Linked DNA regions of Magnetospirillum sp. XM-1. The protein of the gene in region 2 interacts with the protein of the main gene of each other region in a pairwise test. Links are inferred from orthologs where the notes say so. Each region holds a gene or a part of one and is shown on either strand. Other genes may lie near its edges. The genes, in order: XM1_RS06480 and XM1_RS20385.

Evidence for each region.
Region 1: the proteins of XM1_RS20385 (region 2) and XM1_RS06480 interact in binary tests that used the Escherichia coli proteins (3 or more experiments, as listed by UniProt). The link is inferred for Magnetospirillum sp. XM-1 from one-to-one orthologs.

The regions. Positions count from the first base shown.
Region 1 is NZ_LN997848.1:1,357,885-1,361,753, forward strand. Bases 113-3,671 are described here. They hold XM1_RS06480 (2-oxoglutarate dehydrogenase E1 component), read right to left. Parts: upstream 3,283-3,671; coding sequence 313-3,282; downstream 113-312. Other genes in these bases: odhB (2-oxoglutarate dehydrogenase complex dihydrolipoyllysine-residue succinyltransferase), read right to left, coding at 113-294; sucD (succinate--CoA ligase subunit alpha), read right to left, coding at 3,461-3,671. Outside these bases: more of odhB, read right to left, coding at 1-112; more of sucD, read right to left, coding at 3,672-3,869. UniProt on the Escherichia coli protein: E1 component of the 2-oxoglutarate dehydrogenase (OGDH) complex which catalyzes the decarboxylation of 2-oxoglutarate, the first step in the conversion of 2-oxoglutarate to succinyl-CoA and CO(2).
Region 2 is NZ_LN997848.1:4,457,046-4,460,303, forward strand. Bases 263-3,210 are described here. They hold XM1_RS20385 (ABC-F family ATP-binding cassette domain-containing protein), read right to left. Parts: upstream 2,703-3,210; coding sequence 822-2,702; downstream 263-821. Other genes in these bases: XM1_RS20380 (ATP-binding protein), read right to left, coding at 263-745; ndk (nucleoside-diphosphate kinase), read left to right, coding at 2,887-3,210. Also shown: more of XM1_RS20380, read right to left, coding at 1-262; more of ndk, read left to right, coding at 3,211-3,258. UniProt on the Escherichia coli protein: Genetic data indicate it may be involved in ribosome assembly or function.

The DNA.
Region 1 (3,869 bases), 3.1 Mb from region 2 along the record:
GGCTGCGGCCGGAGCCGGAGCCGGAGCGGCGGCGGGCTTGGACGCGGCGGCGGCGCCGGCGGCACCGAGCACGCCCAAAAGGGCGCCGACTTCCACGGTGGCGCCGGTGGCGGCCACGATGTCGGTCAGGGTTCCGGCGGACGGCGCGTTGACCTCGACGGTGACCTTGTCGGTTTCCAGCTCGACCAGGGGTTCGTCGGCGCGGACGGCGTCGCCCACGTTCTTGAACCACTTGGCGACGGTAGCTTCGGTGACGGACTCGCCCAGGGTGGGCACCTTGATTTCGGTGGACATTACTGCTGTTCCCTCTTCTTAGGCGGTCAGGCGCGAGAGTTTGGAGGCACGGCGGAAGGGCTGGGGCAGGGTGACCAGTTCACCGGTCAATGCCATGCCGGTGATCCATTCCTGCTCTGCCACGTGGGTCTTGTAGAGGCCGGTGGCGGGCGACGCGGCGGCGCGGCGTCCGCAGTACAGGGCCTTCCTCGCCTTGATGTCGAGCTCTTCGCAGATGAACTCGATACGGCGGTCGACGAAGGTCCACGGCCCCATATTGGCCGGCTCTTCCTGCACCCACAGCAATTCGGCGTTGGGATAGCGGGCCAGCTGGGCCTTGATGGTGTCCTTGGGCCAGGGATAGAGCTGCTCGACGCGGATGATGGCCACGTCCTTGAGGCCGCGCTTGGTGCGCTCCTCCAGCAGATCGTAATAGACCTTGCCCGAGCACATCAGCACCCGGCGGATCTTGGCATCGGCCACCAGCGTCTCGGTCTCGGGCAGCACGCGGCGGAAGCGCGAACCGGTGACCAGATCGTCCAGCTTGGAGACGCACAGCTTGTGACGCAGCAACGACTTCGGCGTCATGATGATCAGCGGCTTCCTGAAATTGCGGCGCAGCTGACGGCGCAGAGCGTGGAAGTAGTTGGCCGGCGTGGTGATGTTGCAGACCTGCCAGTTGTCCTCGGCGGAGAGCTGGAGATAGCGTTCCCAGCGGGCCGACGAATGCTCCGGACCCTGGCCTTCATAGCCGTGGGGCAGCAGCATCACCAGACCCGACATGCGCAGCCACTTGGACTCGCCCGAGTTGATGAACTGGTCGATGATCACCTGGGCGCCGTTGGCGAAGTCGCCGAACTGGCCTTCCCACAGGGTGAGCGTGTTGGGCTCGGCCTGGGAGTAGCCATATTCGAAGCCCAGAACCGCCTCTTCCGACAGCGGGCTATCCATGACCTCGAAATAGGCCTGGTTGCCCGGGCGGATGTGGTTCAGGGGCTCGATGCGCTCCTCGGTCTCCTGGTCGGTCAGGCGGCAGTGACGCTGCGAGAAGGTGCCGCGGCCGCAATCCTGGCCCGACAGGCGGACGGGGTTGCCCTCCACCAGCAGGGTGCCGAAGGCCAAGGCCTCGGCGGTTGCCCAGTCGATGCCCTCGCCCGTGTCCACCATGTCCTTCTTGGCGGCCAGCTGGCGGACGATCTTGCGGTTGACGTTGAAGCCCTCGGGGGTCTTGGCCAGGGCGTGGCCGACTTCCCGAAGGATGTCGGCGGCCACGCCGGTCTTCTCCTCGCGGAACTCCTCTTCCTCGGACAGCTGCACCAGGCCCTGCCACTTGCCTTCAAGCCAGTCGGCCTTGTTGACCTTGAAGCTCTTGGCCGCTTCGTAATCGCCTTCCAGGCGGGCCTGGAAGTTGGCGAAGATGGCGTCGGCCTCGTAGCGCGAGATGGTGCCCTCGGCCACCAGCTTCTCGGAATACAGAGCGCGGGTGGTGGGGTGAGCGGCGATCTTGCGGTACATCTGCGGCTGGGTGAAGGCCGGCTCGTCCGACTCGTTGTGGCCGTGACGGCGGTAGCAGATCATGTCCAGCACCACGTCGGCGCCGAATTCCTGGCGGAACTCGGTGGCGATGCGGGCCACGTGGACCACGGCTTCGGGATCATCGCCGTTGACGTGGAACACCGGGGCCTGGAAGCCCTTGGCCACGTCCGACGAATACGGGCCGGAGCGCGAATACTGCGGCGCGGTGGTGAAGCCGATCTGGTTGTTGACGATGATGTGCATGGTGCCGCCGGTGGCGTAGCCCTTGAGCTGCGACAGCAACATCACCTCGGGCACCACGCCCTGGCCGGCGAAGGCGGCGTCGCCGTGCAGGATGATGCCCATCACCCGCTTGCGCTCGGTATCGCCGAACTGGGTCTGCTTGGCGCGGACCTTGCCGACCACCAGCGGGCCGACCACTTCCAGGTGGCTGGGATTGGGCATCAGCGACAGGTGGACGGTCTTGCCGTCGAAGTCGCGGTCGGCCGAGGTGCCCAGGTGGTACTTCACGTCGCCCGAGCCCTGGACGTCTTCCGGGTTGGCGGCGTTGCCCTGGAATTCCGAGAAGATGGCCTGGTAGGGCTTCTTCATGAAATTGGCCAGCACGTTGAGGCGGCCACGGTGGGCCATGCCCAGCACCACCTCGTCGACGCCCAGCTGCGAGCCGCGCTTCAGGATCTGTTCCAGCGCGGGAATGACGGACTCGCCGCCTTCCAGGCCGAAGCGCTTGGTGCCGGTGTACTTCATCTGCAAGAAGCGCTCGAAGCCCTCGGCCTCGGTCAGGCGCTCCAGGATGGCGGTCTTGCCGCGCGGCGTGAAGTCGGTGCGGTTATGGATCGATTCGATGCGCTTCTGAATCCAGGCCTTCTGGTCGGGGTCCTGGATGTGCATGAACTCGACGCCGATGTTCGAGCAGTAGGTTTCCTGCACGATGCTGACGATGGAGCGCAGCGTGGCGGTCTCCAGGCCCAGCACGTGGTCGATGAAGATCTCGCGGTCGAGATCGGCATCGGTGAAGCCGTAGGTGCGGTAGTCCAGCTCGGGGTGCTGCTCGCGCTTGGTGAGGTCCAGCGGGTCGAGCTTGGCCATCAGATGGCCGCGCACGCGGTAGCTGCGGATCAGCATCAGGGCGCGGATCGAATCGATCTGGCCCTGGCGGATGGCGGCCGGATCGACGGAGGGCGCGGCGGCGGGAGCCTTGGCCCCGTCCTTGCCCGCCTTCTTGGCGGCGGCCGCGGCGGCTGCGGCGGCCTCGGGATCGATGGCGCCGATGATCTTGACGTCGCGCCGCGCGCTGGCGGTGCCTTTGAAGTCCTGAATGAGCTGCGAGCCGTCGTCCTTCAGATCCTGAAAGAAGGAAACCCACGAGGCGTCGACCGACGCGGGGTCTTCCAGGTAGCGGGCGTAAAGCTCGGCGATGAAGACGGCGTTGCCGCCGCTCAGAAAGGACGATTCGTCGAACTGCTTTGTCATGTTCGGGATTCGACGCAGGTTCTAGCCCGCGTCCCTTTCGTGCTTGGGCCGGGCGGCGCCGCCGGGCGCCGCTCGTTAACGGCGCAAACTGCTTTGTTATTATTATTAGTAAAGACGGTCCGACGCACCGGCGGTCCGGCGCTCCGGCGACGCGCCGGACCGTTTGGTACTAAGCGGTTTAGCCCTTGAGGAGCTTCACCATGGTCGAGCCCAGCGAAGCGGGCGAGTCGGCGACGGCGATACCGGCGGACAACAGGGCTTCCACCTTGAAGTCGGCGGTGTCGTTGCCACCCGAGATCACCGCGCCGGCATGGCCCATGCGGCGGCCGGGCGGAGCGGTACGGCCGGCGATGAAGCCGACGGTCGGCTTCTTCACCTTGGAGCGCTTCAGCAGCTCGGCGCCCTGGACCTCGGCGTCGCCGCCGATTTCGCCGATCATGATGATCGCCTGGGTCTCGGGGTCGGCCAGGAAGAGCTCCAGGCTGTCGACGAAGTTGGTGCCGTTGATCGGGTCGCCACCGATGCCGATGCAGGTGGTCTGGCCCAGACCGGTGGCGGTGGTCTGCGCCACCGCTTCATAGGTCAGG
Region 2 (3,258 bases):
GCTCGGCGGCCGCCGCGACGACGGGGTTGTTGGGGGTCGGCCGCCCCACGTAATTCTCGGGGTTGGGCTGGCGCAGCATCACCCGGCCGCCGGTATTGGCCCCGATATAGGCGGACGGCCCCAGGCCCAGGGTGTTGTGGAAATCGGTGAAGAAATTGGCGTAGACGCCCACGATCACCAGACCGCCGAAGCCGCCGTCCGGGGCGCCGAGACGCCGGCTGACCGTGAAGACCGGCGCCAGGCTGTAGGATCCCAGTACCATCGGCCCGATCACCCGCTCGGCGCCGTCGCGATGGGCGATGAAATAGTCCCGGCCGGCATAATTGACCGCTCCGCCGGCCCGGGGCGGCCGCGACGCGGCGGCCACGTCGCCCCTGGAATCCACCACCAGCATGGTGCCCCGCTGGACCAGCCCGGCCTCCAGGCTGGCCAGTTCGCGCACGATCTCGGCCCTGGACAGTCTTCCGGCCAGGAAGGCTTCGGCCGATGGCGCCAGGCGCGCCAGGGTGGCGTCGGTGCTGCTGAGGGTTCGCGTCAGGCTGTCGTCGAGAAGGCGCGCGGCGCCGGAGGTGGCCGACGCCGCCTTCTCGAAGGCGGCGACGCGCAATTCCACCAGCAGGGATGCCGCGCCGCCCACCAGCACCGCCACCATGACGGCCATCAGCAGGCGCAAACGGCGGCGCAGCTCTCCCGGCGTGCGCCGGCTGGGGGGGGGGGTGACGGCTGCGGCGGAGTCGGGATTCACCCAGGCGGGTTCCTTGACGAAATGTAACGTCGGGCAGCTTATACCGAAAGCCCAGGAGCCGGAAGCCAGATGATGACTATGCCTGGGCCGCCTCCAATTCCTCCTGGGCGGTCAGCCACGCCATCTCGGCGTCCTCCACCTTGCGGGCGAGGTCGGCTTCCAGGCGGCGCAGCTCGGTGACCTTGGCCGGCGGCCCCTGGTAGAGCTTGGGGTCGGCCAGCTTGTCGGCCAGGGCCTTCTGCTCGGCATGCAGCTTTTCCAGCGTCTTCTCCGCCGCCTGCGCCACCTTGCGCAGCGGCGCCAGCTGGGCGCGCAGGTCGGCGGCGGCCTTGCGGTCGGCCTTGCGCTGGTTGCCCTCGCCCCCCTTGTCGGGCCGGGCCCCCCTCCGGTCCTCGCGCGCCTGCTCCAGCAGCAGCTTGCGATAGGCGGCCAGATCGCCGTCGAAGGGCCGCACCTTGCCGTCGCCCACCAGCCACAGGCTGTCGGCGGCCAGTTCGATCAGATGGGGGTCGTGGCTGATCAGGATCACCGCCCCGTCATAGGCGTTGAGCGCCGCCACCAGCGCCTCGCGGGCGTCGATGTCCAGGTGGTTGGTGGGCTCGTCCAGGATCATCAGATGGGGGGCCTCGCGGCTCATCAGGGCGAACAGCAGCCGCGACTTCTCGCCGCCCGACAGGGACGCGACCTTGACGTCGGCGCGATCCTGCTCGAAGCCGAAGCGGCCCAGCTGGGCGCGCACCTTTGCCTCGGGGGCGTCCTTCATCACCACGGCCATGTGCTCGAAAGGAGTCTCGTCCAGGCGCAATTCTTCGGTCTGGTGCTGGGCGAAATAGCCGATCTTCAGCTTCTGCGGCTTGGAGAGCTTGCCGTCGAGCAGGTCGAGGCGGCCCGACAGGATCTTGGCGAGCGTCGACTTGCCGTTACCGTTGGCGCCCAGCAGCGCGATGCGGTCGTCCATGTCGATGCGGATGTCGAGGCCGCGCAGCACCACCTTGTCGCCATACCCGGCGATTCCCTTGTCGATGGCGACGATGGGGGGCGACAGCGGCTCGGGGTCGGGGAAGTCGAAGGACATGGCGCGGTCCTCGACCACCGGGACCACCATCTCCATGCGCTCGAGCATCTTGACGCGGCTTTGCGCCTGGGCCGCCTTGGTGGCCTTGGCCTTGAAGCGGTCGATGAACGACTGGATCTTGCGCCGCTGCTCCATCTGCTTGGTGTAGGCCTTGGCCTGCAGCTCCATGCGGGCGCGCCGCGTCGCCTCGAAGCGGTCGTAATTGCCGCCATAGACGTTCAGCTTCGCACCTTCCAGATGGACGATGCGGTTGGCCACCTCGTTCAGCAGCTCGCGGTCGTGGCTGATCACCACCAGGGTGCCGGGATAGGCGGCCAGATGGCTTTGCAGCCACAAGGTCGCCTCCAGATCCAGGTGGTTGGTGGGCTCGTCCAGCAAAAGCAGGTCGGGAACCGTGAACAGCGAGGCCGCCAGCGCCACGCGCATGCGCCAGCCGCCCGAGAAATCAGACACCGGCCTTTGCTGCGCCTCCGCGTCGAAGCCCAGGCCCGACAGGATGGCGGCGGCCCGCGCCGGGGCGGAATGGGCGTCGATGGCCACCAGCCGCTCGTGGATCTCGGCGATACGGTGGCCGTCATGGCAGGTTTCCGCCTCCTCGAACAAGGCGGTACGCTCGGTATCGGCGGCCAGCACGCAGTCGATCAGGCTGATGTCGCCCTCGGGCGCTTCCTGGGCCAGACGGCCGAGGCGGGCGCGCGGGCGTAAGGAGATTTCACCCGAATCGGGATGAAGGTCGCCGGCGATCAGCTTGAACAGGGTGGTCTTGCCCGTGCCGTTGCGGCCCACCAGGCCGACCCGCGCCCCGGCCGGGATATGAACCGTGGCGGTCTCGAAGATGGTCCGGCCGCCGTAGCGGAAGGTAAGGTCGTTGATGTGCAGCATGGGTGCGTGAAATAGCACGCCCGCGCGCGTGCGGCAAAGGCGCGCTTTCTTGAGACCGTTGCTCTCCTCATTCTTTGGAGTTATAACCCGCCGTCCCCGGATGCGCCCGGCCGCCCGGGGACGTGCGCGGCCGCCCAAACCCGACCCCGGCGCGGCGCGAGCAACCGCCGAAAGGAATTCACCAATGGCTACCGAACGTACCCTGTCGATCATCAAGCCCGACGCCACCCGCCGCAACCTCACCGGCAAGATCAATGCCCGCTTCGAGGAAGCCGGCCTGCGCATCGTCGCTCAGAAGCGCGTGCAGCTGACCAAGGCCCAGGCCGGTCAGTTCTACTCGGTCCACGCCGAGCGCTCGTTCTTCGGCGAACTGGTCGATTTCATGATCTCCGGCCCGGTGGTCGTGCAGGTCCTGGAAGGTGAAGGCGCCGTCGCCCGCAACCGCGAGATCATGGGCGCCACCAACCCGGCCAACGCCGCGCCGGGCACCATCCGCGCCGACTTCGCCGAATCGGTGGAAGCCAATTCGGTGCATGGTTCGGATTCGGCCGAGAAC